3 regions of the Microbispora sp. GKU 823 genome follow, and region 1 is predicted to be linked to each of the others. Evidence: predicted binding sites of a transcription regulator. Region 1 holds the regulator's gene; each other region holds the start of a gene.
The links. The regulator LexA, encoded in region 1, represses DNA repair genes until DNA is damaged. The targets are predictions, from matches to a motif close to TCGAACANNTGTTCGA.
Positions count from the first base shown of each region.

Region 2: recA (recombinase RecA) is a predicted target of LexA. The motif match lies at 2,441-2,456, and genes of this name have one in related genera.
Region 3: B1L11_RS07880 (Rv2578c family radical SAM protein) is a predicted target of LexA. The motif match lies at 7,815-7,830, and genes of this name have one in related genera.

Region 1 is NZ_MWJN01000116.1:11,586-21,414, reverse strand. Features, by position in the region: gene B1L11_RS52985 (cellulase family glycosylhydrolase) at 1-1,230, shown strand, start outside; gene lexA (transcriptional repressor LexA) at 1,318-2,034, opposite strand; gene nrdR (transcriptional regulator NrdR) at 2,466-2,936, shown strand; gene B1L11_RS37895 (vitamin B12-dependent ribonucleotide reductase) at 3,070-5,979, shown strand; gene B1L11_RS37890 (SDR family NAD(P)-dependent oxidoreductase) at 6,287-7,057, shown strand; gene B1L11_RS37885 (alpha/beta fold hydrolase) at 7,131-7,937, opposite strand; gene B1L11_RS37880 (MFS transporter) at 7,949-9,460, opposite strand; gene B1L11_RS37875 (MarR family winged helix-turn-helix transcriptional regulator) at 9,587-9,829, shown strand, end outside.
Region 2 is NZ_MWJN01000001.1:41,219-51,047, forward strand. Features, by position in the region: gene B1L11_RS00185 (transcriptional regulator) at 1-39, shown strand, start outside; gene B1L11_RS00190 (ABC transporter ATP-binding protein) at 32-910, shown strand; gene B1L11_RS00195 (ABC transporter permease) at 907-1,992, shown strand; gene B1L11_RS00200 (hypothetical protein) at 2,016-2,291, opposite strand; gene recA (recombinase RecA) at 2,623-3,723, shown strand; gene recX (recombination regulator RecX) at 4,039-4,698, shown strand; gene rny (ribonuclease Y) at 4,979-6,601, shown strand; gene B1L11_RS00220 (LVIVD repeat-containing protein) at 6,728-8,443, opposite strand; gene B1L11_RS00225 (DUF305 domain-containing protein) at 8,730-9,389, shown strand; gene B1L11_RS00230 (prolyl oligopeptidase family serine peptidase) at 9,400-9,829, opposite strand, start outside.
Region 3 is NZ_MWJN01000010.1:17,912-27,740, reverse strand. Features, by position in the region: gene B1L11_RS50055 (YafY family protein) at 1-127, shown strand, start outside; gene B1L11_RS50050 (YafY family protein) at 115-744, shown strand; gene B1L11_RS07910 (glycosyltransferase family 4 protein) at 776-2,158, opposite strand; gene B1L11_RS47965 (hypothetical protein) at 2,256-2,561, opposite strand; gene B1L11_RS47960 (hypothetical protein) at 2,558-2,926, opposite strand; gene B1L11_RS07900 (PPOX class F420-dependent oxidoreductase) at 3,037-3,426, opposite strand; gene B1L11_RS54585 (erythromycin esterase family protein) at 3,517-4,791, opposite strand; partial or broken gene B1L11_RS54580 (CatB-related O-acetyltransferase) at 4,870-5,499, opposite strand; gene B1L11_RS07885 (TetR-like C-terminal domain-containing protein) at 6,084-6,587, shown strand; gene B1L11_RS07880 (Rv2578c family radical SAM protein) at 6,556-7,806, opposite strand; gene B1L11_RS07875 (DUF3040 domain-containing protein) at 7,942-8,199, shown strand; gene B1L11_RS07870 (MFS transporter) at 8,358-9,829, opposite strand, start outside.

The DNA.
Region 1 (9,829 bases):
ATCCTCGACCGGCACCGGCCGACCAGCGCGGGCCAGACGGCGTTGTGGTACACCTCGGGCGTCCCCGAGTCCACCTGGATCAGCGACTGGAAGTCGCTGGCCCAGCACTACGCGGGCAACACCACCGTCATCGGGGCCGACCTGCACAACGAGCCGCACGCCGACGGCACCAACCCGAACGCGACCGGCTCCTGCTGGGGCTGCGGCGACGAGTCGCGCGACTGGCGCCTGGCGGCCGAGCGCGCGGGCAACGCCATCCTGTCCGTGCAGCCCAACTGGCTGATCTTCGTGGAGGGCGTGAGCTGCCCGAGCGGCGGCCTGTCCAACGTCTGGGACAACGACACCAGCAACGACGAGGACTGCGGCTGGTGGGGCGGCAACCTCACCAAGGCCGGGCAGTACCCGGTGCGGCTGAACGTGGCCAACCGGCTCGTCTACTCGCCCCACGAGTACGCCACGTCGGTCTACCACCAGGCGTGGTTCGACGACCCGTCGTACCCGGCCAACATGCCGGCCATCTGGGACAAGTACTGGGGCTACCTGTACAAGCAGAACATCGCGCCGATCATGGTGGGCGAGTTCGGCACCACGCTGGCCAGCAACATCGACAAGATCTGGCTCCAGGAGCTCATGAAGTACATGGGCAGCGGGGTGAACGGCATGTCGTTCACCTACTGGTCGTGGAACCCCAACTCGGGTGACACGGGCGGCATCCTGAAGGACGACTGGGCGACGGTCGACCAGGCCAAGCAGAGCATCATCTCGCCCTATCTGATCCCGCCCACGGGCGGCAACCCGACGCCGCCGGTGTCGCCCTCGGCCTCGCCGAGCGTGTCCCCGTCGGCGTCTCCGTCGGTCTCGCCGTCGGTCTCGCCGTCGGCGTCTCCCTCCGCGTCGCCGTCCGCGTCTCCTTCGTCGCCCGGTGGGAAGACGTGCACCGCCACGTACAAGGTCGTCAACCAGTATCCCGGCGGATTCCAGGGCGAGGTCACGGTCAAGGCGGGGTCGTCCGCCATCTCGGGCTGGACCGTGAAGTGGGCCTTCCCGAACGGCCAGAGCATCAGCCAGCTCTGGAGCGGCACGCTCAGCGCGAGCGGGTCCAACGTCACGGTGACGAACCTGGCCTACAACGGCGCGCTGGGCGCCGGGGCCTCGACCACGTTCGGCTTCAACGGCAGCTGGTCGGGCACCAACGGCGTTCCGTCGCCGGTGAGCTGCACCGCCTCCTGACGGCGAACCGAACACGGCAGAGCACAAGCCCGGCGCTCACGAGAGCGCCGGGCTTGTCCCTGTGCGGCGTCCGGAACCGGCGGACGGTTACAGCTTGCGCAGGACGGCCGTCACCTTGCCGAGCACGGTGGCCTCGTCACCGGGGATCGGCTCGTAGTTGGGGTTGTGCGGCACCAGCCACACGTGCCCGTCCTTGCGCTTGAACGTCTTCACGGTGGCTTCGCCGTCGATCATGGCGGCCACGATGTCGCCGTTGTCGGCGACCGGCTGCTGCCGCACCACGACCCAGTCGCCGTCGGCGATGGCGGCCTCGATCATCGAGTCGCCGGAGACCTGGAGCAGGAACAGCGTGCCCTCGCCCACGAGCTGCTTGGGCAGCGCGAACACGTCCTCGATGCTCTGCTCGGCGAGGATGGGACCACCGGCGGCGATGCGGCCGACCAGCGGCACGTAGGCCGCGGTGGGCCGGTTGAACCCGGACTCCTCCTCGGAGGTGGCGTCGGGGTCCACCCACAGCACCGGCTCGCCCGGCAGCCGGACCTCCAGGGCCCGGGGCCGATGCGGGTCACGCCGAAGGTAGCCCTTACGCTGGAGCGCCGTGAGCTGGTGCGACACGCTGGAGGTGCTGGTCAGCTGGACCGCTTCCCCGATCTCCCGCATGGACGGCGGATAGCCGCGCTGCTGGACCGAGTCGCGGATCACCTCGAGGATCTTCCGCTGCCTGGGGGTGAGGCCAAGCGAGTCGCGCCTGCGAACCGCGAGGTCGCTGACGCCATCCGCTTGCTCACTTCGGTCACTCACGATGCCACCTCTCAATCCGTGTTCCTCATGTCGCACAGAGCGACCGTACCGCGATTCAAGATCACCGTCAAACAATTGTTCGATATCCAGCGAAATCGCCGATCTCGCCGTCCACCTCATCGTACGGGAGTTCGATCGATCCCGTGTTCGATTTCCCCGATCTTCTCTGTGTGCTGTACGCCCAGGTCAGAAGCCGTACGGAAATCGGCCGGAAAAGGCTCGTAAAGGGCGTATTCCGCGACCCGTGGGGCAGGTGATGCGCCCGTGACTGGAGGCGCGACACGCGCGCCGAGCAGGCACTTCCCCTCCCGTGGCCGGTTCGACTTGCGTTCAAGGTCGGGCACTCCTACGGTTGGACCACAACATCTAGTAGTCACAGCGGTGTAAGTTCACCACACCTTGTGTTCCGGATGTGCGTTCAGGGAGGCGATGAAGTGCACTGTCCGTTCTGTCGCCATCCGGACACCCGGGTCGTGGACAGCCGTGCTGCCGAGGACGGGGCGGCGATCCGCCGCCGGCGCACCTGCCCCGAGTGCGGGCGCAGGTTCACCACGCAGGAGACCGTGCTGCTGATGGTGAGCAAGCGCAGCGGAGTCACCGAGCCGTTCTCCCGGGAGAAGGTCATCGCCGGCGTGCGGCGGGCCTGCCAGGGGCGTCCGGTCAGCGAGGACTCCCTCGCCCAGCTCGGGCAGCGCGTCGAGGAGAGCATCCGGGGCACCGGCGCGGCCGAGATCGCCTCCCACGAGGTGGGCCTGGCCATCCTGGGCCCGCTCCGCGACCTCGACGAGGTGGCCTACCTGCGCTTCGCGTCGGTCTACCGGGGATTCGAGACGCTGGCCGACTTCGAGGCGGAGATCGAGCAGCTCAGGGCGGCCAGAGGCGACCGGGAGCCGATCGAGGAGTGAGCGCCTCCCGGGAGACCGGGACGGGGCGGAGGCGGCGGCACGGCGCCGGGTGCGGTGGCCGCGGCGCGACGATGAGGTTGTAACGAGCGTGGTCCGAAAGAGGGGCTCCACCGGGCCCTGGGAGGGGGAAGTCATGACGGAGACCGTGAGCGGCACCGTATCGGGCACGGGGGGCCGGGCCGGCAAGCGCCCGCGCAAGGGCCTGAAGATGAAGCGCGTCTTCACCACCCCGGGTGTCCACCCGTACGACGAGGTCCGCTGGGAGCGGCGCGACGTCGTGATGACGAACTGGCGGGACGGCTCGGTCAACTTCGAGCAGCACGGCGTGGAGTTCCCGGACTTCTGGTCGGTCAACGCGGCCAACATCGTCACCACCAAGTACTTCCGCGGGGCGGTGGGCACCCCGCAGCGCGAGTCGAGCCTCAAGCAGCTCGTCGACCGGGTCGTGGGCGTCTACACCAGGACCGGCCTCGAGAACGGCTACTTCGCCTCCGAGGAGGACGCGGAGATCTTCGACCACGAGCTCAAGCACGCGCTGATCCACCAGATCTTCAGCTTCAACTCCCCGGTGTGGTTCAACGTCGGCACCCGCTCGCCCCAGCAGGTGAGCGCCTGCTTCATCCTGGCCGTGGACGACACCATGGAGTCGATCCTCGACTGGTACAAGGAAGAGGGCGTGATCTTCAAGGGCGGCTCCGGCTCTGGGGTCAACCTCTCCCGCATCCGCTCGTCCAAGGAACTGCTGTCCAGCGGTGGCACGGCCAGCGGCCCGGTCTCCTTCATGCGCGGCGCCGACGCCTCCGCCGGCACCATCAAGTCGGGCGGCGCCACCCGCAGGGCGGCCAAGATGGTCGTCCTCGACGTGGACCACCCCGACATCGAGGAGTTCATCGAGACCAAGGCGCGCGAGGAGGACAAGATCCGCGCGCTGCGCGACGCCGGGTTCGACATGGACCTCGGCGGCAAGGACATCGTGTCCGTCCAGTACCAGAACGCCAACAACTCGGTGCGGGTCTCCGACGAGTTCATGCGCGCGGTCGAGGCCGGCGGGAAGTTCGGCCTGCGGGCCCGGCTGACCGGCGAGGTCATCGAGGAGGTCGAGGCCCGGTCGCTGTTCCGCAAGATGGCCCAGGCCGCCTGGGAGTGCGCCGACCCCGGCGTGCAGTACGACGACACGATCAACGACTGGCACACCTGCCCGGAGACCGGGCGCATCACGGCCAGCAACCCCTGCTCGGAGTACGTCCACCTGGACAACTCCTCGTGCAACCTCGCGTCGATCAACCTGCTGAAGTTCCTGCGTGACGACGACAGCTTCGACGTCGCGACCTTCGTGAAGGTCACCGAGCTGATCATCACCGCGATGGACATCTCGATCACCTTCGCCGACTTCCCGACGCAGAAGATCGCCGAGACCACCCGGGCGTACCGTCAGCTCGGCATCGGCTACGCCAACCTGGGCGCGCTGCTGATGGCGACCGGCCACGCGTACGACTCCGACGGCGGCCGGGCCATCGCGGCCGGGATCACCTCGCTGATGACCGCCGTGTCCTACCGCCGCTCGGCCGAGCTCGCCGGGATCGTCGGCCCGTACGACGGCTACCAGCGCAACGCCGAGCCGCACAAGCGGGTCATGCGCAAGCACGCCGCGGCCAACGACGACCTGCGCACGCTCGACGACATGGACAAGGCCCTGCACGCCGAGGCCACCCGGCAGTGGCAGGAGTGCCTCAGGCTCGGCGAGAAGAACGGCTACCGCAACGCCCAGGCGTCGCTGCTCGCCCCGACCGGCACCATCGGCCTGATGATGGACTGCGACACCACCGGCATCGAGCCCGACCTGGCGCTGGTGAAGTTCAAGAAGCTCGTCGGCGGCGGGTCGATGCAGATCGTCAACCAGACGATCCCGCGGGCGCTGCGCCGGCTCGGCTACCTGGAGGAGCAGGTCGAGGCCATCGTCGAGTACATCGCCGAGCACGGCCACGTCGTGGACGCCCCGGGCCTGCGGCCGGAGCACTACGAGGTGTTCGACTGCGCGATGGGCGAGCGTGCCATCGCCCCGATGGGCCACGTCCGGATGATGGCGGCCGTCCAGCCGTTCCTGTCCGGCGCGATCTCCAAGACCGTGAACCTGCCCGAGTCGGCCACGGTGGACGACATCGAGCAGGTCTACCTGGAGGGCTGGAAGCTCGGCCTCAAGGCCCTGGCCGTCTACCGCGACAACTGCAAGGTCGGACAGCCGCTGTCGGTCGCGAAGAAGACCTCCGAGGAGGTCTCCGAGGAGGCCGCGGAGAAGGAGCCGATCGTCCAGGTCGTGGAGGTCGCGCGGCCGACCCGGCGGCGGATGCCGAACCAGCGGCCGAGCACCACCACCCGCTTCACGGTGGGCGGCGCCAAGGGCTACATGACCGCCTCGTCCTACCCCGACGACGGCCTGGGCGAGGTCTTCCTCAAGATGTCCAAGCAGGGCAGCACGCTCGCGGGCGTGATGGACGCCTTCTCCGTGGCGATCTCGATCGGCCTCCAGTACGGCGTGCCGCTCGACACGTACGTGCAGAAGTTCGTCAACATGCGGTTCGAGCCGGCGGGCATGACCGACGACCCCGACGTCCGGATGGCGCAGTCCGTGATGGACTACATTTTCCGGCGGCTCGCGCTCGACTACCTGCCGTACGAGGACCGGGCCGCGCTGGGCATCTTCTCCGCCTCGGAGCGGGCCGCGCAGCAGCGCGGCGAGGACCCGGCCGCGCTCCAGGACGTGGACACCGCGGCCCTGGCGCAGTCGGCGCCCATCGAGAGCGGGCAGGCGCCCGTCGAGAAGGCGCAGGCCGCGCCGGTCGAGGCCAAGCCCGCCGAGGGCCTGTCGAACGGGCAGGTCGCGCCGGTGGCGGTGCCGGAGCCGCGCCGGGTCGGCGCCTCGCTGGAGAGCCACCAGGGCCGTACGGCGGACGCGCCGCTGTGCATGACCTGCGGCACCAAGATGCGCCCGGCCGGCAGCTGCTACGTCTGCGAGGGCTGCGGCAGCACCAGCGGCTGCAGCTGACCAACCACCCCGTGAGCGAAGGGGCCGGCGAGTGCGCCGGCCCCCTTCGCCCGTCTCAACCGCCGCCGTCACGCGGGTGACCCACCGACGACTTTTGAGCACATTCGATTCAACGTAGCGGCTTTAACGGTTGCCCAAAACAACGGACGAATCTTTCCAGTGAGAAAGGAAATTACTTCCCGGGATCGACCGAAGAAGGCCATCGCATGCATATCCGGAGTCTCCACGCTCTGCACAGACTGTGGGGGATGCCTGAGACGGCGCACAGCCGTGAAACGTGCCACCGACCTGCTCCGGAAGGTAGATCATGGACATTCGCGGCAAGACAGTCCTCGTCGCCGGCGGTACCTCCGGGCTCGGTTTGGGAGTCGCACGACATTTCTCCGCTCGGGGCGCGAATGTCGTCATCGTCGGTCGGCGCGGCATGCTCGCCGCCCAGATTGCCGACGATCTCGGCGAGAACGCCCTCGGGATCGGCGCCGACATCGGCGACGCCGAGGCGGTCGCCGCCGTCGTCGCCGCCACCCTGGACAGGTTCGGAACGCTCGACATCAACGTCAACACCGCCGGCATCCTCGCCCCCGTCATCCTCGTCACCGACACCGGACGACCCAGCGATACGACCGTGCTGACCCGGCTCGTGAGCACCAATCTCATCGGCACCTTCAACGTGATGAGCCACGCGGCGGCCGTGATGCTGGGCAACGCCCCCGACGAGGACGGTGAGCGGGGTGTCATCATCAACACCTCCTCCGTCGCCGCCCGCGAGGGAACCACCGGATTGGTCGGATACGCCGCGACCAAGGCCGCCATCGAGGGCATGACTCTGCCGGCCGCCCGCGAGTTCGCCGGGCAGGGAATACGCGTCAACACCATCGTCCCCGGGGGCTTCGACACCCCTATGGTCGACGGCTATGCCGACGAGGACATGAAGGCGGAGGGGATCAAGCAGTTCCTCAATCCTCGCCGGCTCGGGACCCCGGACGAATTCGCGGCGTTCGCCGCCCATATCGTCGAGAACGGATATTTCAACGCCGCCATTTCCAGGCTCGACGCGGGTTATCGAATGCCACCGTGACGACGTCGCACTCTTGACTGCGTCCGCCCGGCTACCTCAGGTACGCCGGAACAGGGCGCCCCCTTCGCGGATCTCAGAACGTCGTGGCCATGCGGTCCAGGTGGTCGGTGATGACGGCGGTGAACGCGGCGGGGTCCTCGAACGGCAGGCCGTGGCCGCCGGGGACGGTCACGAGGCCGGCGTGCGGAATCAGCCGGGCGAGCTCGCGCTGGTGGTGCGGCGGCACGATCCGGTCGTCGGCACTGGAGACGATCAGCGTCGGCGCGGTCACGCGGGGCAGCAGCTCCGTGATGTCGACGGAGATGTCGGCCAGAGCCTGCCTGGCGAACCCCTCCTCGGTCCCGTCGAGAGAGGCGGTGAACGCGGCCGCGGCCTGCTCGAAGTCCTCCGGCGAGCGGGCGCGCAGCGTGGCGTCGCCCATCGCGGTCACCTGCAGCAGCCGGGCGAGCAGTTCCCTGTCGGTGCGCACCAGGCGGATCCACAGGTCCATCTGGAAGGCCATCCACGGGTCGGTCCTGGCCCATCCGGCGTGCGCGGTCAGCGACAGCGCCTTCTCCGGCCGGGTGCCGGCCGCCGCCAGCGCCACGACGGCGCCGAGCGAGTGGCCCACCAGGTGGAACCGCTCCAGGCCGGCGTGCTCCGCCGCGCCGAGCACCTGGGCGACCAGATCCTCCACATGGATGGGGCCGCCTCCGTCGACGGTGGCGCCCGAGCCGGACAGGTCGGGGGCGACCACGGTGAAGCGGCCGGCGACGGCCTCGATGAGCGGGGCCCAGTTGGTCTCGCCGGTGGCGCCGGTGCCGTGGACCAGCACGAGGCCGGGGCCGGTTCCGGTGAGGAGATAGTTGACGGTGCTGGAGCCGACGGTGACGACGGGCATGATCGTTCCTTTCACGTGGTGATCCGCGCGGAGTCGCGGACGGACATCAGGAGACCGACGGCGAGCGCGCCGGCCAGGGACAGGAGGGTCAGCAGCCACAGGGCGGTGTGCAGGGCGTCCGCGTAGCCGGCGCTCGCGAGGCGGGCGAACTCCAGCCGGCCGGCCCCCGCCGGCACGGCGCCCGCGATGTCGCCCTGCAGCAGGCGGGAGGTCGCCAGGGCCGCCCGCGCCTCGCCGTACCGGCCGGTCAGGCTCGCCCGGGTCAGCGCGGACAGCACGGCGCCGAGCACGGCGATGGCGACGACCTCGCCCGTGATGCGGGCCGTGTTGAACAGCCCTGCCGCCATGCCCGCCCGCGCGGGCTCGACGGAGGAGACCGCCGCGCCGTCGACCACGGCCAGTGACACGCCGAAACCCATCCCGATCAGCAGCAACGGCACGGCCAGCCGCGCCGGGCCCGATCCGGCGGGCACCGCCGCCAGCAGGCCGGTCCCGGCCGCGACCAGCAGCAGCGTGACCACCAGCAGGACGCGCTGCGACAGGCGGCGGGCCAGGGCGCCGGTGACGGGCGGCATGACCAGCGTCGGCCCGGTCAGCAGCATCAGCGTCAGACCCGCCTGCCGGGCCGAGTAACCGGAGGTCGCCATGAGGTACGGCGGAAGCACGATGGTCAGCGCGACGAAGCCGAAGGCGAGCAGGAACGGCATGGACGCGATCGCCGCGAACCGGGGCCGGGCCAGCAGTGACAGATCCACCAGCGGCGCGGGATGACGCCGTTCGGCCATGGCGAAGGCCGCCGACAGGACCGCGCAGGCGGCGAAGGCGCTCAGCACCGCCGGGTGCGTCCACCCGAGAGCCGGCCCCTCGACCACGCCGAAGGTGAAGGCGGTGAGCGCGAGGGTGAAGGCGGCCGCGCCGCCCCAGTCCAAGGGGCCGTCCGGGGCGGCGCGCGACTCGTCCAGCAGCGCGCTCAAGGGCAGCACCGGCAGCAGTGCGATCCCGGCCGCCGCGAACAGGCTCCGCCAGCCGACGGCGCCGACCAGCGTTCCGGCGATCACCGGGCCGAAGGCAAGCCCCAGGCCGAGCGTGGTGCCGAACCACGCGAACGCCCTGGTCCTGCCGGGACCCGCGGGGAAGGCGTGCGCGAGCAGCGCGGTGCCGCCCGTGGTGGCCGCGGCGGCGCCGGCGCCCGCGAGCGCCCTGGCCGCGATCAGCACGCCGATGTCCGGGGCGGCGGCGGCCAGGAGCATCGAGGCCGTGAACACGCCGGCGCCGAGGATGAACATCCTGCGCCGCCCGATCCGGTCGGCAAGCGCCCCGGTGCTCGCCATGAACGCGGCGAAGGTGAGGAAGAAGGCGTTGACCACCCACTGGGTGGCGTCCAGCCCGGCGCGCAGGTCCGCGCCGATGTCGCCGAGCGCCTCGGCGGTGCCCGTGGCGGTCACCGGGACGAGCAGCACCGCGGCGCAGACCACGGCGAGGGACGGCGCCCACCGTCGAGGGCCAGGACAATCCGCAGGCATCGATACCATCCAATCCTGATAACCATAAGGACCCTGATGGACATCAGAGGATGGATGAATAGCGGCAGGCCTGTCAAACCGGTGATAGGGTCCGCGTGTCAGAGCCCTGACGGCCGGGGGAGCGTGATGATGGAAGCCGAGGAGGCGAGGATCGCCGAGGCGGTGGCGTGGCGGCCCGGCAACGCGATCAAGCGCGCCGAACAGGCGCTGATCGCGGAGAAGACCCGTGTGCTGCGGCCGTTCGGGCTGACCGTCCCGCAGTACGCCGCGATGTACGCGCTGTCGCTCGCGCCCGGCATCTCCGGGGCGAAACTGGCACGGTTCTGCTCGGTCACCCCGCAGAGCATGACGACCGTGCTCAAGACGCTG
Region 2 (9,829 bases), on a different contig from region 1:
GTTCTACGACGAATTGTGGAGGCAGCCCCCCGTGCTTGAGATCGACGGCCTGCGCAAACGCTATGGAGACAAGACCGCCCTCGACGGGGTGGGCTTCACCGTACGGCCGGGCGAGATGTTCGGGTTCGTCGGCGCCAACGGCGCGGGCAAGACGACGACGATGCGGATCGTCATGGGCGTGCTCGACGCCGACACCGGCGAGGTGCGCCTCGACGGGCGCCCGGTGACGTACGACGACCGCCGCACGTTCGGCTACATGCCGGAGGAGCGCGGCCTCTACCAGAAGATGAAGGTCGCCGAGCAGATCGAATACTTCGGCAGGCTCCACGGGCTCGCCCCGGCCGCCGCGCGCTCGGCCACCTCCGCCCTGGTCGAACGGCTCGGCCTGGTCGAGCGGCGCGACGACGCCGTGGAGGCGCTGTCGCTCGGCAACCAGCAGCGGGTGCAGCTCGCCGTCGCGCTCGTCCACGAGCCGGCGGTGCTGATCCTCGACGAGCCGTTCTCGGGCCTCGACCCGCTGGCGGTCGACGCGCTCGCGGAGGTGCTCAAGGACCGAGCCGCCGCGGGCGTGCCGGTGATCTTCTCCAGCCACCAGCTCGACCTGGTCGAACAGCTCTGCGACTCCGTGGGCATCATCTCGGCGGGCCGCATGGTGGCGTACGGGCCGGTCGGCGAGCTGCGCGAGCGGGAGGGCCGCGGGGTGCTGCGGGTCGTGGTCAGGGGCGCCGCGCCCGGCTGGGCCGACGGCCTGCCCGGCGAGCTGACCCGCGAGGGCGACCGCGACGTCCTGCGGTGCGAGGAGGGCGACGACCAGGACATCCTGCGTACGGCGATCGGAGCGGGCAGGGTGGAGCACTTCGGCCGCAGGCAGCCGACGCTGGCCGAGATCTTCAGGGAGGCGGTGGCATGAACGGCCTGTGGCTGGTGGCCCAGCGGGAGATCCGCACGCGCGTCAGGACGAAGTCGTACCTGATCAGTCTGGCGGTCAGCGCCGTCCTGGTGGCCGCGCTCGCGTTCCTGCCCAAGGTCCTCGCCGGCGACGACACCTACAACGTGGGCGTCGTGGGCGACGCGCCCCCGCCCGCGGCCCAGCTCGCGTACTCCCGGTGGCCGGACGAGGCGGCCGCGCGGAAGGCCGTGATCGACGGGGACCTCGACGCGGCCCTGATCGACGGGAACAAGGTCCTCGCGAACGGCGAGCTCGACCAGCGGCTGGGACTGGTCCTGGAGAGCGCCCACCGCGACGCCCAGATCAAGGCGGCCGGCCTCACCATCACGCCGCTGACGGTGGAGTCGGTCGGCGCGGACGCCCGCTACCAGGGCGTGCGCACCGGCATCGCCACGCTGATCGTGATGGTGCTGTTCTTCCTGCTCATCTACTCCTCGATGTTCGTCGCCATGGGCGTGGTGGAGGAGAAGGGCAGCCGCATCGTGGAGATCCTGCTCACCTCGGTGCGCCCCTGGCAGCTCCTCGGCGGCAAGATCGTCGGGCTGGGCTCGCTGGGGCTGGTCAACCTCGTCGTGGTCATCGCCGCAGGTCTGGCGGCGTCGTTCGCGACCGGCTTCACGGCCGACCTGCCGCCCGGAATGGGGGGAATCGTGGTCAGCGCGGTCGTCTGGTTCGTGCTGGGCTACGCCTTCTTCTCGGCGCTCGCCGCCGCCTTCGGTTCCCTGGTGTCGCGGCAGGAGGAGCTCAACACCGTCCTGACGCCGATGACCATGCTCATGATGCTCACCTACCTGACGGCCTACTTCGCCGCCGTCGAGCCGACGGGCACGGTCGCGCGCGTGCTGTCGTTCGTGCCGCCGTTCTCCTCGATGGTCATGCCCGTGCGTACGGCCGCCGTCGACGTGCCGCTGGGGGAGATCCTCATCGCCGGGGCTCTCATGGTCGTGGCCGTGGTGGCCGTCCTGCTGGGCGCGGCCCGCGTGTACCGGAGGGCGGTGCTCCGCACCGGCGCGCGGGTCAAGCTGGGCGAGGTCGTCCGCTGACGGCCGGGGCACCGCCGCGAGGATCAGGGGTGCCGGGAGAGCGTCCGATGGATCAGTTCGGCCGCACGGCCGGGGTCGTCGGCGCTCTCTTGGCCGCCCGGCGCCCACAGGAACATCCAGCCTTCCTTGGCGGGCGTCGCGAAGACGATCGTCTGCCTGCCGGTGCCCGGGTGCCAGACGGACAGGACCGGGTCGTCCGTGCCGAGCAGCCGTGCGGAGAGACCGTGCTCGGGGAGCCGCGCCGCGAGCGCCTCAAGGCGGGCCAGGCGCTGTCCGCTGTAGTCGCCGGTGCCCGTCACGTGGCCCCTCCAGCGGGGAGATCCAGCTTTGCTACAAGGATCGTCCCAGGTCAGGGCGGTGGCAACCATGGCAGAGTAACGCCCGGGAATGTAACGGCGCGGTTGGGACGCCGTTCGTTCGCGGGCTCGTCGGCGGTTCCGGCATGTGATCGAACAGTCGTTCGGCTATATTGGACTGGTCGCCGCCGGGGTGCGCGCCGTCAGGTCGCCGGGGCGCGACAGGCTCCCGGCCCGCCTTCCGGGGCGGACTGCGGGAAGCTCCGGAAAATGTCGGTGGCACCCCGTAGCTTTTCGGTGACCGAGCAGACGACCACCCTTCAGGGGGCACCCAATGGCAATCAACGACCGCGAGAAGGCCCTTGAGACCGCCCTCGCGCAAATCGAGCGGCAGTTCGGCAAGGGCAGCGTCATGCGCCTCGGAGACGACGCGCGTGCCCCGATCGAGGTCATCCCCACCGGTTCGATCGCTCTCGATGTCGCCCTCGGCATCGGCGGCTATCCCCGCGGCAGGATCGTCGAGGTGTACGGCCCCGAGTCCTCCGGTAAGACGACGGTCGCCCTGCACGCCGTGGCCAACGCGCAGAAGGGCGGCGGCATCGCCGCGTTCATCGACGCCGAGCACGCCCTCGACCCCGAGTACGCCAAGAAGCTGGGCGTCGACGTCGACGCGTTGCTCGTCTCCCAGCCGGACACCGGTGAGCAGGCGCTGGAGATCGCGGACATGCTGATCCGCTCCGGCGCCGTCGACATCATCGTGATCGACTCGGTGGCGGCCCTCGTGCCGAAGGCCGAGATCGAGGGCGAGATGGGCGACAGCCACGTCGGTCTCCAGGCCCGCCTCATGTCGCAGGCCCTGCGCAAGATCGCCGGCGCGCTGAACCAGACCCGGACCACCGCCATCTTCATCAACCAGCTCCGCGAGAAGATCGGCGTCATGTTCGGAAGCCCCGAGACCACCACGGGTGGCAAGGCGCTGAAGTTCTACGCGTCGGTGCGGCTGGACGCGCGCAGGATCGAGACGCTCAAGGACGGCACCGAGCCGGTCGGCAACCGGACCCGGGTGAAGGTCGTCAAGAACAAGATGGCCCCGCCCTTCCGCCAGGCCGACTTCGACATCCTGTACGGCATCGGCATCTCCCGCGAGGGCGGGCTGATCGACATGGGCGTCGAGCACGGGTTCGTGCGCAAGGCCGGCGCCTGGTACACGTACGAGGGCGACCAGCTCGGGCAGGGCAAGGAGAACGCCCGCAACTTCCTCAAGAACAACCCCGACATCGCCAACGAGATCGAGAAGAAGATCAAGGAGAAGCTCGGTGTCGGGCCGCGGCTCGACTCGCCGAGCGAGCCCCCCGCCGCTCCGGCGGCGCCGCCCGCCCCCACGTCCGGCCGGGGCAGCAAGGCGGCCAGCGCGCCCAAGCCGGGTGACGTCTGAGCGCAGGCATGAGGCGCGAGGAGGCCCCGGCCCGGACGACGAGATCGGGCCGGGGGACTGGACTCGGGACCCTGGGGGCCGGCCGAAGAGCCGCGCGGGCGGGCTGAGGACGCGTCCGCGACGATCGCCGCCCTGCGCGAGGAGATTCGGCGCGCGGAGACCGGGCGTGCGGAAGCCGGGCGTGCGGAAGCCGGTCAGGAGGCCGGCCGGGCCGGACGCCGGCGCCAGGGACGTGGCAGCCGCCGAGGAGAACGGGCACGCCTGCGAGAACAGGAAGCTCCGGGAGACCAGGCAGGGCTGGGAGACCGGGCATGGCTGGGGGAACCGGGAGCTCTGGGAGACCGGGCAGGACTACGGGAACCGGGATCTCTGGGGGAACGGAGAGCGCCGAGAGGCCGGGGAAAGCGTGAGCGCTCCGGCGGGTGGCTTCCCGACGGGCCGCAGGAGGGCACCGCGGCGAGCGAGGGACCTCCGGCCGACCCCGAGGCGGTGGCCAGAGCCATCTGCCTGCGGCTGCTGACGATGGCGCCCAAGACCCGGGCCCAGCTCGCGGACGCCCTGCGCAAGCGGGACGTGCCCGAGGAGGCGGCGAACGCCGTGCTGGAGCGGTTCTCCGAGGTCGGGCTCATCGACGACGAGGCCTTCGCCGCCGCGTGGGTGAGCTCCCGGCACAGCGGTCGCGGGCTCGCCCGCCGCGCGCTCGCCCAGGAACTGCGACAGCGCGGCGTGGCCGAGGAGACGGTCAAGGACGCCGTCGGGCGGCTCGATCCGGACGAGGAGGCCGAGACCGCACGCAGGCTGGTGGACCGGAAGCTGGCCGCCACCCGCGGCGTGGAGCCGCAGGCACGGATGCGACGATTGGTCGGCATGCTGGCCCGCAAGGGCTACTCGCCGGGACTCGCCTTCCGTGTGGTCCGAGAGGCGATCGAGGCCGAAGGCAGTCCGTCAGATGGGCTTCCGGATACCTTCGAGTGAGCCATAGCACCACACAAAAGTCACTTGACAGGGCATCTTTGCTTGCTCGTTACCTCTCTGACGCTTAATCTCGACCGCAGTGAGGAGTTACTCCGCGCAGCGCGGATTGCCATAACGGTGTACCACGACGGACGAGAGACATTGACCGGCCTTCGGGCCATATCGGTCGCCCCTCGGGGCGTCCGGGCATTGCGACGATATTTGTCCTGGTGACGCCACCGGGCGCTGCCGTGCTGCGCGTGTGACCCCTGCCAAGAGTTGTCGTGAGGGGTGAGCGCGCATGGACACGATCGTGATCGTTCTTGCGGTTGCGGTGGTGCTGCTGGCTCTCGTGATGATCGCCGCCCTCGTCATAGTCATGCGCCGCACCGGTGTCGTCACACCGCCCGGCCCCTCGCCCGAGCAACTCGCCGAGGTGAAGGCCGAGGTCAACGAGGAACTCGAACGGGCCAGGCGCGAGGCCGAGGAGATCCGCACGAAGGCGGAGCGTGACGCGGGGGAGATTCTCAAGAAGTCGGAGGCACTCGCAGAGAGCGCCGCGCTGATGCGCAAGGAGGTCGAGGAGGAGGCGCGGATCCTCAAGACGGAGCTCAAGGAGCTGCGCTCCGACCTCGAACGGCGCGAGAACCGGCTGGCCGAGCGGGAGCAGCGGCTCGACGAGGAGGCGCGCAGGCAGACCGAGCGGGCCCGCAAGCTGGCCGAGACCGAGACCGAGCTGGCCGACCGCCGCGAGGAGCTGGAGCGGGTGGCCGAGCGGCGGCAGGAGATCCTTGAGCGGGTCGCCGGCCTGACGGCCGAGCAGGCCAAGGCGGAGCTGGTCAAGGAGATCGAGAACCAGGCCAAGCGCGAGGCCGCGCTGATCGTCCGGGAGATCGAGAGCGAGGCCCGGAAGGAGGGCGAGAAACGCGCCTGCAAGATCGTGACGCTGGCCGTGCAGCGGGTCGCCACCGAGCAGACGGCCGAGTCGGTCGTGAGCGTCCTCCACCTGCCCGGCGACGAGATGAAGGGCCGCATCATCGGCCGCGAGGGCCGCAACATCAGGGCCTTCGAGTCCACCACCGGGGTCAACCTGATCATCGACGACACGCCGGAGGCGGTGCTGTTGTCGTGTTTCGACCCGGTCCGGCGGGAGACGGCCAGACTGACGCTGGAGAAGCTCGTGCTCGACGGCCGGATCCACCCCCAGCGCATCGAGGAGGCGTACGAGCGCAGCAAGGCCGAGGTGCGGGACCTGTGCGTGCGGGCGGGAGAGGACGCGCTGGTCGAGCTGGGCATCACCGAGATGCACCCCGAGCTGGTCACCCTGCTGGGCCAGCTCCGCTACCGCACCTCCTACGGCCAGAACGTGCTCAAGCACCTGATCGAGTCGGCGCACATCGCCGGGATCATGGCCGCCGAGCTGCGGCTCGACCGTGACCTCGTCAAGCGCTGCGCGCTTCTGCACGACATCGGCAAGGCGCTCACCCACGAGGTCGAGGGCAGTCACGCGATGATCGGCGCGGAGATCGCCCGGCGGTACGGCGAGCACGAGGACGTCGTCCACGCCATCGAGGCGCACCACAACGAGGTGGAGGTCAGGACCGTCGAGGCGGTCCTCACCCAGGCCGCGGACGCGATCAGCGGCAGCCGCCCCGGCGCCCGCCGCGAGTCCCTGGAGGCGTACGTCAAGCGGCTGGAGCGCCTGGAGGAGATCGCCCAGTCGTACGACGGTGTGGACAAGGTCTTCGCCATGCAGGCGGGCCGGGAGATCCGGGTCATGGTCAGGCCCGAGAACGTGGACGACATCCAGGCCCAGGTCATCGCCAGGGACGTCGCCAAGCAGGTCGAGGAGGAGCTGACCTACCCCGGCCAGATCCGGATCACCGTGGTCCGCGAGTCCCGCGCCACGGAATTCGCCCGTTAGAACCCCACCCCGCCGGTGCCCAAGACGGCGTCTGCCAAGACCAAGGGCCCCCGCCCAGTGCTGGGCGGGGGCCCGGGGCCCGGTTCGTGCGGGGGCGGCCCGGTGGGACGCCCCCTGATCAGGCGCTCAGGCCTTCAGGCTGAGTGCGTCGGCGAGGTCGTTGAGCGCCTTCGCCAGCGTCGCCTGCGCGCCGACGGAGGTGTCGAGCTGGTGGGAGACGGCCCGAAGCTGCGCCACGGCGGCGTTCTTCTGCGGCCCGTCCGTGAACCGCTCGGCCCGGTCGACGAACTTCCGCACGTTGGCGGCGGTGTCGGCGGGCATGGTGCCGGTGCGCAGCGCCTGCGCGTAGTAGGCGCGCACCAGCGGGAAGCTCGCCGGCCACGTCACCCGGGGCTGGTGCTGGGTGTTGAACCGGTCGAAGGTGGCCGTGGCCGCCGCGTCGATCTCGGCCTGGTCCAGGTGCTCGCTCGGGGTCAGCGCGAACGCGTCGAACCCGCGGGCGATCTCGCTGCCGTAGACATGGCCGTTGTAGTAGTACGCGGACCAGAAACCACCGAGGAGCAGAGAGGCCGCGTTGACCGGACCCCGGTCGAAGTACGCGATCTCATGCGGGTTGGCCGAGTCGGTGAAGTCGAACACCGAGACACCGCCCTGATACCAGGCCTGGACCATGATGTCCCGGCCGGGCACGGGAACGAGCGACCCGTTGTGCGCGACGCAGTTCTCCTGGTTCGTCTGCGGCACCGGCAGCTTGTAGTAGCTGCGGAACTTCAGCTTGCCGTCGACGATGTCGAAGATGGCGTCCGCGCCCCACGACGGCTCGTCGGTGACCCGGCAACGCGCCCCGCTGCCGCCGCCCCACTCGTCGGTGAAGACGACCTTCGTCCCGTCGTTGTTGAACGTGGCCGAGTGCCAGTACGCGAAGTTCGGGTCCGTCACCGCGTCGAGCCGCTTGGGGTTGGCCGGGTCGGAGATGTCGATCAGGAGCCCGTTGCCCGCACACGCCCCGGCCGCGAGGCCGATCTCGGGGTAGGCCGTGATGTCGTGGCAGTGGGTGGTGACGGGCGACGGCGACCAGGCCGAGCCGGACGGGTGCCGCGGGGTCTGCGGGGTGTTCTGCAGACCGTTGATCGCCCCGGTCTCCGGATCGGTGAACAGGCGCGGCGTGGAGACGATCGCCGCGTTCTGCGGCGCCGCCACCGGCACCTTGATGACCTCGATGCGCCACTGGGCCGTGTTCGGGTCGGTCGCCGCGGTGTTGGCGCAGCCCGCGAGCTCGGAACCCGAGCGGATGCTCGCCGTGCCCTGGACGTAGACGTACACGTTGCCCGGGTCGTTCTTGCTGGTGACCAGGGTGTGCGTGTGCGAGCCGCGGCAGGTCTGGACGGCCGCCACCTGGACCGGCTTGCTGATGTCGCTGATGTCGAACACCCGGACGCCGCGGAAGCGGTCCGGGTTCACGCTGCCGCTCGCGCCCTGCGTGCCGCAGTCGATCCGGCCCCGGGTCTCCTCCACCGACATGAACAGCAGGTTGCCGTACACCGACAGGTCGCCCTGGCCGCCCGGGCACACCACGGAGGTGGTCAGGACAGGGTTCGAGGGCGTGGAGACGTCGTAGATGTTGAAACCGGTGTAGTTGCCGACGAACGCGTACTTGCCGCTGAACGCCATGTCCGAGTTCGCGTACGACGAGTTGCCCGGGCTCGAGGCCTGGTAGAAGCCCTCAGGCTTGTCCCGGTGGGCCAGCAGTTCCAGCCCCTGGCTCGCCTGCTGGGCATCCAGCCATCCGGCCCCCAGACCGGCTCGTGGATCGGTGTCGCTCGCCATGGCTGTGGCGGGCATGACGCCCACCAGGGCCGCCCCAACGGCGACGACTCCGATCTTCCTTAATCCAGCACGCCCCCAACGTGCTGCCGCACGGCTGATCCTCAAGGGTCGCCACCCCTCCTTTTCTGGTCTTGCCGGCGTGACCCATTGCGCGTGCGACAGATCCCGGGGCCCGGCCCAGCCCAAAAGATCTACGCGGCGTTTGGGGGACACTAACTGAATCTGGGGTGAATGTGCTATATCCCTACACATCCTCCGGTTTGGCCGGTATCCCCCAACCGCCAAAGAAGTGAGTGCAGGCATGATCTCCCCGTCCTCGTTCCGGCAGCTGCTCGTGCTCGTGCTCGCCGCCGCCTCGATCAGCGCCTGTACGGCCGAGACCCCCGAGCGGGCCAAGGTGAACGTCGTGCAGCCGGGCGCGCCGGGACAGGGCAGCAAGGTCCTGCTGGCCGACGAGGTGCCGAGTTCCGACGGCCGGGAGTACACCGACGCCGACGTGCGGTTCATGCAGGGGATGATCCGGCACCACTCCCAGGCCCTGCGGATGACCGCGCTCGTCGCCGGGCGCAGCGAGAGCAAGGACCTCCCGCGTTTCGCCAAGCGGATCGAGATCTCCCAGCAGGACGAGATCGACCAGATGGTGCGCTGGCTCAGGGCCCGGCTCCAGCAGGTGCCGAGCGTGGGCTCCGGCGCGGGGCACGACCACGGCGGCGGAGAGCTCATGCCCGGCATGCTCAGCGAGGAGCAGTTCGCCGAACTGGAGCAGGCCAAGGGGGCGCCGTTCGACCGGCTCTTCTACGAGTACATGATCCAGCACCACCTGGGAGCGCTGACCATGGTGGAGCGCCTCTTCGGCGACGGGGGAGGCGAGGAGTCAGAGATCAACCAGTTCGTCGCCCATGTCGACGCCGACCAGCGCATCGAGATCGACCGGATGCGCACGCTTCTCGCCGAGCAGTGACCGGCCCCGCTCACCGGAAGATCTGCAGGTAGAACGACAGCTCGGCGGCGAGGGCCGCCGCCTTGGTCTCCAGCCGCCGGAACCCGTGGGCCTCGCCCTCGAACGTCAGAAAGGTGCAGGGCACGCCGCGCTCCATCAGGCGCTCGGCGAAGGCCTGCGACTGGGCCGGCGGCACGACCGGGTCGGCGAGCCCCTGCATGAGCAGCATGGGGCAGTTCACCTGGCCGGCCCGGGCCAGCGGTTCACGCTCGCCGTACCGGTCCTCGGGACCGACCAGCCACTCCACGTAGCGCGACTCGAAGTCGTGGGTGGCCGCGACGAGGGGCCCGAGCGCACTGACGCCCGCCACCGCGACGCCGCCCGCGAAGACGTCCGAGGCGCCGCAGGCGGCCATGACCGTCCATCCGCCCGCGCTCGCCCCGCGTACGGCGATCCGGGCG
Region 3 (9,829 bases), on a different contig from region 1:
CGCGGGCCGCCGCGCGGGTCTGACGGTGGGCGAGGGGGCGGCCGAGAGCGCGCTCGCGAAGATCCAGCGGGTGCTGCCCGACGCCCTGCGCGACCGGGTCGGCGCGTCGAGGACATGGTCGGCCTGACCACCCGTTCCGCCGCGACCGCCCGGCCGAGCGGCGCCACGCTGCTGACGCTGGCCGACGCGGCCCGCCGCCGCCTGCGCGTACGGCTGGCCTACCGGTCGTACCGGGGACAGGACAGCGAGCGGACGGTCGATCCCTACGGGCTGGTGTTCCACTCGGGCCGCTGGTATCTGACCGGCCACGACCACCGCAGGGGCGAGGTGCGGACGTTCCGGCTCGACCGGATCGGCCGGGCGGAGACGACGGAGGAGGGGTTCCCCGCTCCGGGGGAGTTCGACGCGGTCGCCCACGTCATCGCGTCTCTGGCCTCCGTGCCGTACCGGTACGAGGTCGAGGTGGTGCTGGCCACGACGATGGAGGAGGCGCGGCGGCGGATCCCGCCGACGGTGGCCGCGCTCGCTCCGGCGGACGGCGGCGTGCGGATGACCGGCCGCGCCGAGCGGCTGGACGGCATGGCCCAGGTGCTGTCCGGCCTCGGCGTGCCGTTCACCGTGGTCGGGCCGCCCGAACTGCGGGAGGAGGTCCGGGCGCTCGCCCGTCGCCTGCAGGAGTGGGCCGGTCAGGGTCCCGAGACGCTGACCGCCGATGGCGGCGAGCAGGCGCGGCTTCTCTCCTGATCGCCGGTGACGCGGCCCACGCGCCGGTGGTTCACGCGTTCTGGCTGAGGCGTGCCGTCGTTCCGTCCGGCGTACGGACGACGTCGGACACGGCGGCACCGAGGGGGCCCGGCCGTTCTCCCGCGTCGTGCTCGCCGGCCCCGGCCGGTTCGTGCGCGATCGGGCCGCCGGGCGGGAGACCGCGCCGCCGGGCCACCAAGTCGGACAAAAGGTCCTCCCACCGGGCGCCGATGACGTCGAGGTCGTAACGGGCGGCCGTCTTCAGCGCGTTGGCGCCCATCTCGCGGCGCAGGTCCTCGTCCTCGATGAGCGCGCAGATGGCGTCGGCCATCGCGTGGATCTTCTCCGGCTTCACCAGCAGCCCGTCGTGGCCGTGGGTGATCATCTCCTTGGGGCCGGTCGGGCAGTCGTAGCTGACGACCGGGACGCCCTTGCTCATCGCCTCCAGGATGACCATCGGCATGCCCTCGTGGCGGGAGCTCAGCACGAACATCGAGGCGTCCGCGAGGACGGCGCCGACGTCCTCGGCCGGGCCTTCGAGGAACACCCGCTCGGAGAGCCCGCGCTTGTCGATCGACGCCTGGAGCTTCTCCTGCCGGGGGCCGCCGCCGTAGATCCGCAGCGTCCAGTCCGGATGCCGCGCCGCCACGTGCGCCCACGCGCGGATGAGCAGGTCGTAGCCCTTGCCCCAGGTCAGGCGGCCCACGGTGACGACGGTCTTCGCGGTGAGCGGCGAGACGCCGCCGTTCAGGCGGGGCGTCGCGTTGGGCACCTGCGCCAGCACGGCGGGGAGGTCCTTGCGCGCCTTCCCGAAGGAGCGCTCGTAGGTGCGCAGGTCGGCCTGGGTGAGGGTGACGACCGCGTCGTGCCTGCCGTACCTGCGGATGATCTGCTTGCGCACCAGCGGCTGGTGCGAGGACAGGTTCCCGTGCTCCTGGGCCACCGTGATGATCTCCGGGGGAGCGAAGCGCGCGGCGATCAAATTCAGGCCGGGCCGGGTCCCGATGAGGATGCCCCGGCGGCGGGAGCGGATGTAGCGGACCAGCTTGAGATCGGTGCGCAGGGTGAACCAGTGGTAGGCCGCCTCGTCCTTCGGCACCAGCCTGCTCGGGAACCGCGACAGCAGGCCCTTGCGGCGGGGCAGCCGGTCGTCGAGGTAGCGGACGCGCACTCCGGGGGGCACGGGGAGGAAGGGCTCCTCACGTTCCCGCACGACGCTCACGATCTCGACGTCGTGGGTGCGCGCCAGATATCCGGCGAGGTTGAAGACCGTCCGGATCGTGCCCCCCATGCCGTTGGCGTGCAGCAGCAGGATGCGGATCTCGCGACCGTCGGGCGGCGGCGCCGACCTGGCACGCTGGCGGTCACGGGCCTCCAGCGCCCGTACGACCACCCTGGCCGCTTTCCTTGCCACCCTGCGGTGAAGAGAAGCCACAGTCACGCCCCGTTTCGCGTCAGATGAAGATCCCCTTTCCCTATGACGTAACCGGCAGTTGTTCCGTTGTTGTGAACTAGGTCACATCGTGCTTGGAAAGCCGATATATGGTCGTCCGTTTGCTGGGGGCGTCCTCCAGGAAGGCCGGCACCTGGTGCACCGCGACCTGCTCGAACACGCCTTCAGGGAGATAGGAGCAGGCGCGGTCGGGCACTCCGATAAGGACATCGCCGCCTGCTCGGGACAGGAACGGGGTGACCCGCCGGGCCAGCGGCTCCTCGTAGTAGACGTCCCCGGCCAGCACGACCTGCTGGGACGGCGTTCCGTCGAGCAGGTCGCCTTCGGCGACCCGCACCGCGACGCCGTTGGCGCGGGCGTTCACGCGGACGGCCGCCAGCGCGTACGGGTCGACGCGTTGGCGACGACCAGGGCGGCGCCGGCCAGCGCCGCGGCGACCGCGACCAGCCCCGAGCCCGTGGCGAGGTCGAGGACGGTGCGGCCCCGCACGATCTCGGGGTGGTCGAGCACGTGCCGGGCCAGCGCCTGCCCGCCGGCCCAGGGGCAGGCCCAGAAGGGCAGCCGCCCGGCACGCTCCCACAGCTCGTACACGCGGTCGTCCCCGCCCACGTCCGGCACGGCACCCGGAACGGCGGCCGGCGTGATCAGGCGCAGCCGTATCTCCGGCACGTACGGCACGGCCGCGAGCCTGGTGTGCGCGCGGACGAAGTCCTCGGCGTCGTCCTCCACGGCCGCCGATCGTAGCCGCCCGGACACGTGTCCGGGCTACGAGTCCGCGAGGAGGATCGGAACGGCCGGCAGCGACGAAACCGCGTCTCCGCGCCGGAAAGGGACGTGCGTCATACCGTACGGCTCGCTCGCGGTCCGTCCAGCCCCCATGAGACGATCTTGGTGGGCGTGATCCTGATGATCTCTCGGGACAGGCCGGGCAGGGGCGGCTCCTGATCCGTCAGCGCCACCGCCGTGCCCCGGATCTCGATGCCCCGGGGCATCCACGGATCGGCCGTCGCCAGATCGTCCACGACGAACGCGACCGTGCTGCCCTGCTGGACGTTCCGGAACTTCTTCGACCTGCCCAGCGCGCCCCCGCCGATGACGATCGTGCCGGTGCCGGCTTCGAGGAAGAAATTGGTCGGGTTGTTCTGCACCTGCCCGTCGGGTGAGACGGTGGCGAGCCGCCCGATGCGCTGCGTGGACAGGTAATCGAGTTCGACCTGGGTGAAGATCATAGATGTCGTTCCTTCCGTTGCTTCTGTGGTGACGGTCGCGACAGGCTCGCCCTCCGGCTGCCGAGGCCGATCGGCGCAGGCCGGGGGTCCTCACATCTGGACGTCGTCGGCGACAGTGGAGGCCGGAGTGTTGAGGATGCCGTCGAACGCGTCGAGGACGGGGGTGTGCACGTAGGCGCTCTGTATCCGGATGCGGTCGGGGCCGGGGATCTCGTGGCGCGCCCGGCGGAGATCGGCGACGGCGAGTCCGAGACCGGCGTCGGCGAAGGCGGCTTCGACGCTTCCGGGCTCGGGCGGCTCCAGGGCGGTGTTGTCGATGGCGAAACCGAAGCGAGCGTTCTCATCCGGACGCATGTCGGCGGTGTGCCCGGTGATGCTGGTCAGGGCGAGGGCGACGTAGTCATCGCCCAGGGAGTTGTGCAGATGCTGTCCCATCGGGAGCCCCGTGAGGTGCCCGTCGAAGGAGACCGGCGTTTTCTGGATGTGGGCGTTGTGGGCCGCCAGCACGATGCGGGTTCCGGGGCCGAGGCGCTCCAGGTGCCACAGGACCGACCCGGCCATGTAGACGTCCCGGGCCGAGGCGTCGGCGGTCAGGCCGCTTCCGGCGTACAGGTCGGCCATGGCGCGGAAGGTGTAGTCGCCTTGGCAGGCGCCTTCCAGGCGGCGCAAAGCGATGTCGTAGCTGCGCTGGTCCGCGCGGGAGACGTACAGCGGTTCGACGGCCCGGAACCGGATGAGCAGGCGCATCAGGATCGCGCTGAGGGCGTCCTGTTCGGCGCTGGTCAGGCGGGTCCACGCGGGCGCGGCTGCGGCCGCGGAGGCACCGGCGAACGATCCGGCGATCCGCATCGCCGTCTGGACCGCCGGTAGGGCTTCGGGGTCGACCTGGCGCAGGTAGTCGGCGACCGGGGCCAGGGCGGGAAGCAGGGACCCGCCGGCCGCCGGGATGTCGATCCCGGCGAAACGCACCGGCACCGCGGCTGTGGCGTTGTGCCGGCGGATCCAGCGCAGTGGCTCGTCGACCCCCACGGGGATCGCCGCGGCGAGATGGGCCGACAGATCATGGTCCGTGCCCTCCCCCTGAGCCCAGGCGTCAAGGGGGAAGCCTTCGCTGAAGCCGTACTCGAAGGCCAGGACGGTGAAGCCGCAGCGTTCGGCCAGGAACCGCAGGATTCGCCGGCGCATGAGAGAGAACTCGGTGATGAAGTGGGAGTTCTCGCCGATCGCGACGACGCGCGCGTCGCCGACTATGTCGCGCAGCGGCTCCAGATCATCGAGTGGCGCCGCCGGATCGAGGTGGGTGAGCGGAACGGCATGGCGGTGAAGCCAGCCGGCGAACGGGTTGTGGTGGGACGAAGCGGGCATGCAGATGGCTCGATTCCGAAGTGCTGGAACTCTGAAGTGCTGAAACGCGAGTGGATCAACGGTGCGGGGGCGCCGGCGCGCCGTCTCCAGTTCGTCGATGCTTCCGGACATGATCGTGCGGAGGTGTTCGGTGATGTGCTGGAGCGGCCAGTCCCACCAGGCCACCGCGAGGAGGCGCTCGATGTCCGCGTCGCTGTAGCGGCGGCGGATGAGCCGGGCGGGGTTGCCGCCCACGATGCCGTAGTCGGGGACGTCGTCGACGACGACGGACCCGGAGGCGATGATCGCTCCGTGGCCGATGCGTACGCCGGGCATCACCATGGACCGGTATCCGAGCCAGACGTCGTTGCCGACCACGGTGTCACCCCGTGCGGGCAGGCCGGTGATGAGGTCGAAGTGCTCCACCCAGGAGCCGCCCATGATAGGGAAGGGGAACGTCGAGGGGCCGTCCATGCGATGGTTGGCGCCGTTCATGATGAACCGCACACCCTCGCCCAGCGCGCAGAACTTCCCGATGACCAGTTTCTCCGGCCCGTAGTGGTACAGCACGTTGCGGGTCTCGAAAGCGGTCGGCTCGTCCGGGTCGTCGTAGTAGGAGAACTCTCCGACCTCGATCAGCGGTGAGGTGATCAGCGGTTTGAGCAGCACCACCCGCGGCTGCTCGGGCATCGGATGCAGCACGGTCGGGTCGGCGGGCACGGTCGGCATCACGTTGTTTCCTTCCAAGGGGTGTTCACGGGCCTGGGCGCGTCAGGCGTCGTGGACCTCTGACGGCTCGCCGAGCATGCGCGCCAGGGCGAGGGACTGCCGCAGCCCACAGGACGGCCGGCGACCGGCGCCGAGAGCCGGGCGGCAGGCGCGGTGGGATGTCTTGCCGAATTCGTTCTCACGGGGGATCCCAGCCCGCGGCGAGCGAGCAGGTCACCGAGTCACGGGCGAGCCTGCGGTCGAAGGACGTGGCGAACGCAAGAGCGGTGATCTGTGCAGGCGTTCAGGCGATCCGAAGCACTCGGGACAGGGCGGCCGGCAGAGGCCGCACGGCCGGGCGAACGCTTCGGAAGAGCATCGATTACTCCATTATTGCGACAGTTGGTGCATTAAGATACTGCCACGACGTCGTCCCCCCGAGCAACCGGACCACCAGCGATGACTCCTTCGGCACCACCACCGGAGGGCGCCCGGCCCGTGCCGGCGCCCCGGCCCCGCCCCGGCGGCCGTACCGCCCGTATCCGCAGGCAGGTGCTCGACGCGGTCTCGCGGAGCTCGGGGAACACGGTTATGACGGGCTCACCATGGACGCCGTCGCCGCCCGCGCGGGTGTGCACCGTGCGACGGTGTATCGGCGCTGGGGAGATGCCGGAGGGCTGCTCGCCGACGTCCTGGACGCGGCCAGTGACGACGCCTGGCAACCCCCGGACACCGGCTCCCTGGAGGGCGACCTGGCGGCGCTGAACCGCGAGATCCAGGACGCGCTGACCGCACAGCCGCCGATCGTGGCGGCCCTGATCGCCGCCTCGTTCCGCTCCGAAAAGGCCGACCACGCCCAACGGCGGCTCTGGGAGGACCGCTACGCCCGCTGTGAGGTCATCGTCGACCGGGCCATCCAGCGCGCCGAACTCCCCCCGCACACCGACGCCCGGCCACTGCTCATCGCCGCCACCGCACCCGTGTACCACCAACTGGTGCTTCTCCGCACACCACCCGACCCCGGCCTGCCCGGCCGGGCGGCCAGAACAGCCGCCCTCGCCGCATCCGCCGGCGCCTTCACCACGCCCTCATCGGCCGGCGACACCTGACGGGCCCGGGCCGCCCCGGCCGATCCGGGTACGCGACGTGTGGCGGTTCGCGCGGCCGGGTGCACGGGAACCCTGCGGGTGGAAGGCGGCCACCTAAAGGAGCGTGAGCTGTTCGGGCGTCGCGGCCGGTGCGGGCGGGGGGGAGCAGCCGCTCACCGGGCCGCTGCCCAGCGCGGGCGCCGCGCGCTCCTGCTGCTCGGTCACCGCGCGCTCCTGCTGCTTCACCCCCGCGCGGGGCCGATCGGCCGATGCCGTGCTCGCGGGCGAGCGTGCGCACGGCCTGGTTGATCCGTTCCTGGTACGCCTTGGGCGCGTAGGCGCCCCGGCCGTACAGCTCCAGATAGCGGGGGACGAGCCGGGGATGCTCGCGCGACAGCCAGGCCATGAACCACTCGCGCGCGCCCGGCCGCAGGTGGAGCACGATCGGTGTGACGTGCGTCGCGCCGGTCTCGGCGATGCGGCGCACGGTGCTCTCCAGTGCCCGCGGGGAGTCGCACAGATAGGGGAGGATCGGCGCCATGAGCACGCCGCACGGGATGCCGTGCTCGTTCAGCGTGGCGCACACCTCCAGCCGCTTGCGCGGCGACGGGGTGCCGGGCTCGACGGCCCGCCACAGCGACTCGTCGGTGAACCCCACCGAGACGGCCGTGCTGACGTCGGTCACCTCGGCCGCCTCGGCGAGCAGGTCGAGGTCGCGCAGGATCAGCGAGCCCTTGGTGAGGATCGAGAACGGGTTGCGGGCGTCCCGCAGGGCCGCGAGGATGCCCGGCATCAGCCGGTAGCGGCCCTCGGCCCGCTGGTAGCAGTCGACGTTGGTCCCCATCGCGATGGGGTGCCCGCCCCATCGAGGCGCCGCCAGCTCCCTGCGTACGAGGTCGGGGGCGTTGACCTTCACGACGATCTTCGAGTCGAAGTCGCGGCCGGAGTCCAGGTCGAGGTATTCGTGCGTCCTGCGGGCGAAGCAGTACGTGCACGCGTGGGTGCAGCCCCGGTAGGGATTGATCGTCCACTCGAACGGGACCCGGCTGGCCGAGGGGACCCGATTGATGATCGACCGCGCGTGGATCTCGTAGAACGTCACGCCCCGGAACTCCGGCGTGTCGAAGGTCCGGGTCACGGCGGACCGGGCGAACAGGGGCGTCGTCTCGCCCTGCCCGCCGTCTTGCCCTCTGTCCCCCGTGTCCATGCCCACGTCGAGGCGCAGCCCGTCCCATCGCACTCTTCGATTAGAACAGAGGTTCGATGGAGATCGCAACGTGCAACGCGTCGTAAATCGCGGCCCTGGAAACGGCTAACGATCTTCATCGTTGGGCAGAACGTCGGCACATACCTTGCGTTCTGGGAGAGTTGCGCGATGGCCTGGTCGCAGGACGAAGAGCGGATGCTGGCGATGATCGAGCGGCACCTCACCGACGAGGATCCGAAGCTTGCGGCCAGGCTCGAGTCGTTCAACCACCGTGCGGGGCGCGGGCGGCAGGGGCGGGGTGCGGGCCGTCGCCGGCCGGGCCGCTCCACCGTGATCATCGCGGTGAGCTGGCTGCTCATCGCCACGTTGATCGCGACCTTGCTGGTCATGGCCCTGCGGCACGACGCCGCGGCTCTCCCGGTGTAACGGCGTTCAGGACCTCGCCGAGCACCCACACCCCCCGCCGATCAGGTTGGACGCGGATGATCGGGTAGCGGTCATGTAATGCGAGCGTGGTTGGGTGCCAGGCGTGCTCGGCACCCAACCACCGGCCGAAGAAGGCCCGGCGCGAGCCGGTTCAGCTCTTACGCCGTCACCTGGGGGTGTCGGTCTTCGGGGGTTTTCTCCTCGTCCGCCGACGTGGAGATCTTGTTTTGCGGACCGCGGACGGCGGTGTAGACGAACAGGACGCACATGACGACGACACCTGCCCACATGGCCTGCTGCCAGCCGTCGACGAAGGACTGACGGGCGGCATCGACCAGCGCCTGCGCGTGGGAGCCGGCAGTGCCCGCGGCCTCGATGGCGTTGGCGACGCCCTGGCGTGCGGCGTCCGCCGCGCCTTGAGGGATGCCGCCGAGCCTGTCATCGATGGCACTGCGGTAGCCACTCGCCAGGAGGGCGCCGAGCAGGGCGATGCCGAGTGCGGTGCCGAACTCGCGGGTGATGTCGTTGAGCGCGGAGGCGACACCCTGCTTCTCCCGCGACAGGGAGCTGGTGATGGCCTCGGTGGAAGGGGTCATCGACAGGCCCATGCCGATGCCCATGGCGAGCATGCCGGGCAGGATGGACAGGTAGCCGCCGTCGACGGAGACGATGCCGGCCATGAGGGCCAGACCGGCGCCGAACAACGCGATTCCCGCCGCCATGGTCGGGCGGGCGCCGATACGCGCGGCCGACTTGTGCGCCAAGCCGGAGGTCATCATCATCAGCACGGCCATGGGCATCATCGCCAGGGTGGACAGCAGTCCCGACCAGCCGAGGACGGCTTGCAGGAATGGGAAGAGGACCACGAAGACACCCGCCTGGACACCGAAGACCACCAGCAGGGTGATGGAGCCGCCGGACAGGCCGCGCTCGCGGAAGAGGCGCACATCCAGCAGGGCCGCGTCCCTGCGGCGCAGCTCCCAGGCCACGAAGAAGATCAGGGCCGCCAGACCGGCGACGAGACTGGTCAGAGTGACAGGGTCGCCCCAGCCGCGCTCCGGGCCTTCCTGCAGGGCGAAGATGAGGCCTACCACGGCGACGACGGAGGCCAGTGCGCCCATGGTGTCGAAGGAGTGCCCGGAGCGCTCGCGAGAGTTGGGTACGGACCGCATCATGCCGAGCGAGACGAGGACCAGGACGACGGGCAGCACGAACAGCCACCGCCAGTCCGCCACGTCCACGAGCAAGGCGGAGAGGAACATGCCGATGATGCCGCCGCCTCCGGCGACGCCGGTCCACACGCCGATCGCCTTTCCACGCTGCTCGTCGGGAAAGGTCGAGGTGATCACGGCGAGGGTGATCGGCATGATCACCGCAGCGCCCACACCGCTGAGCACCCGGGCGGCGATCATGACCTCGGATGACGGGGCCAGGCCCGCCAGCGCGCCGGCGAATCCGAAGATGATCAGGCCGGTGATCAGCATAGGTTTGCGGCCCAGCCGGTCACCGATCGCGCCGAGCGGAAGCAGCAGCGCGGCCAGGGTGAGGGTGTAGATGTTGATGATCCACAGGATTGTGCTCTGCGAGGCGCCGAATTCGACGGCCATGTCAGGCTGGGCGACGTTCAACC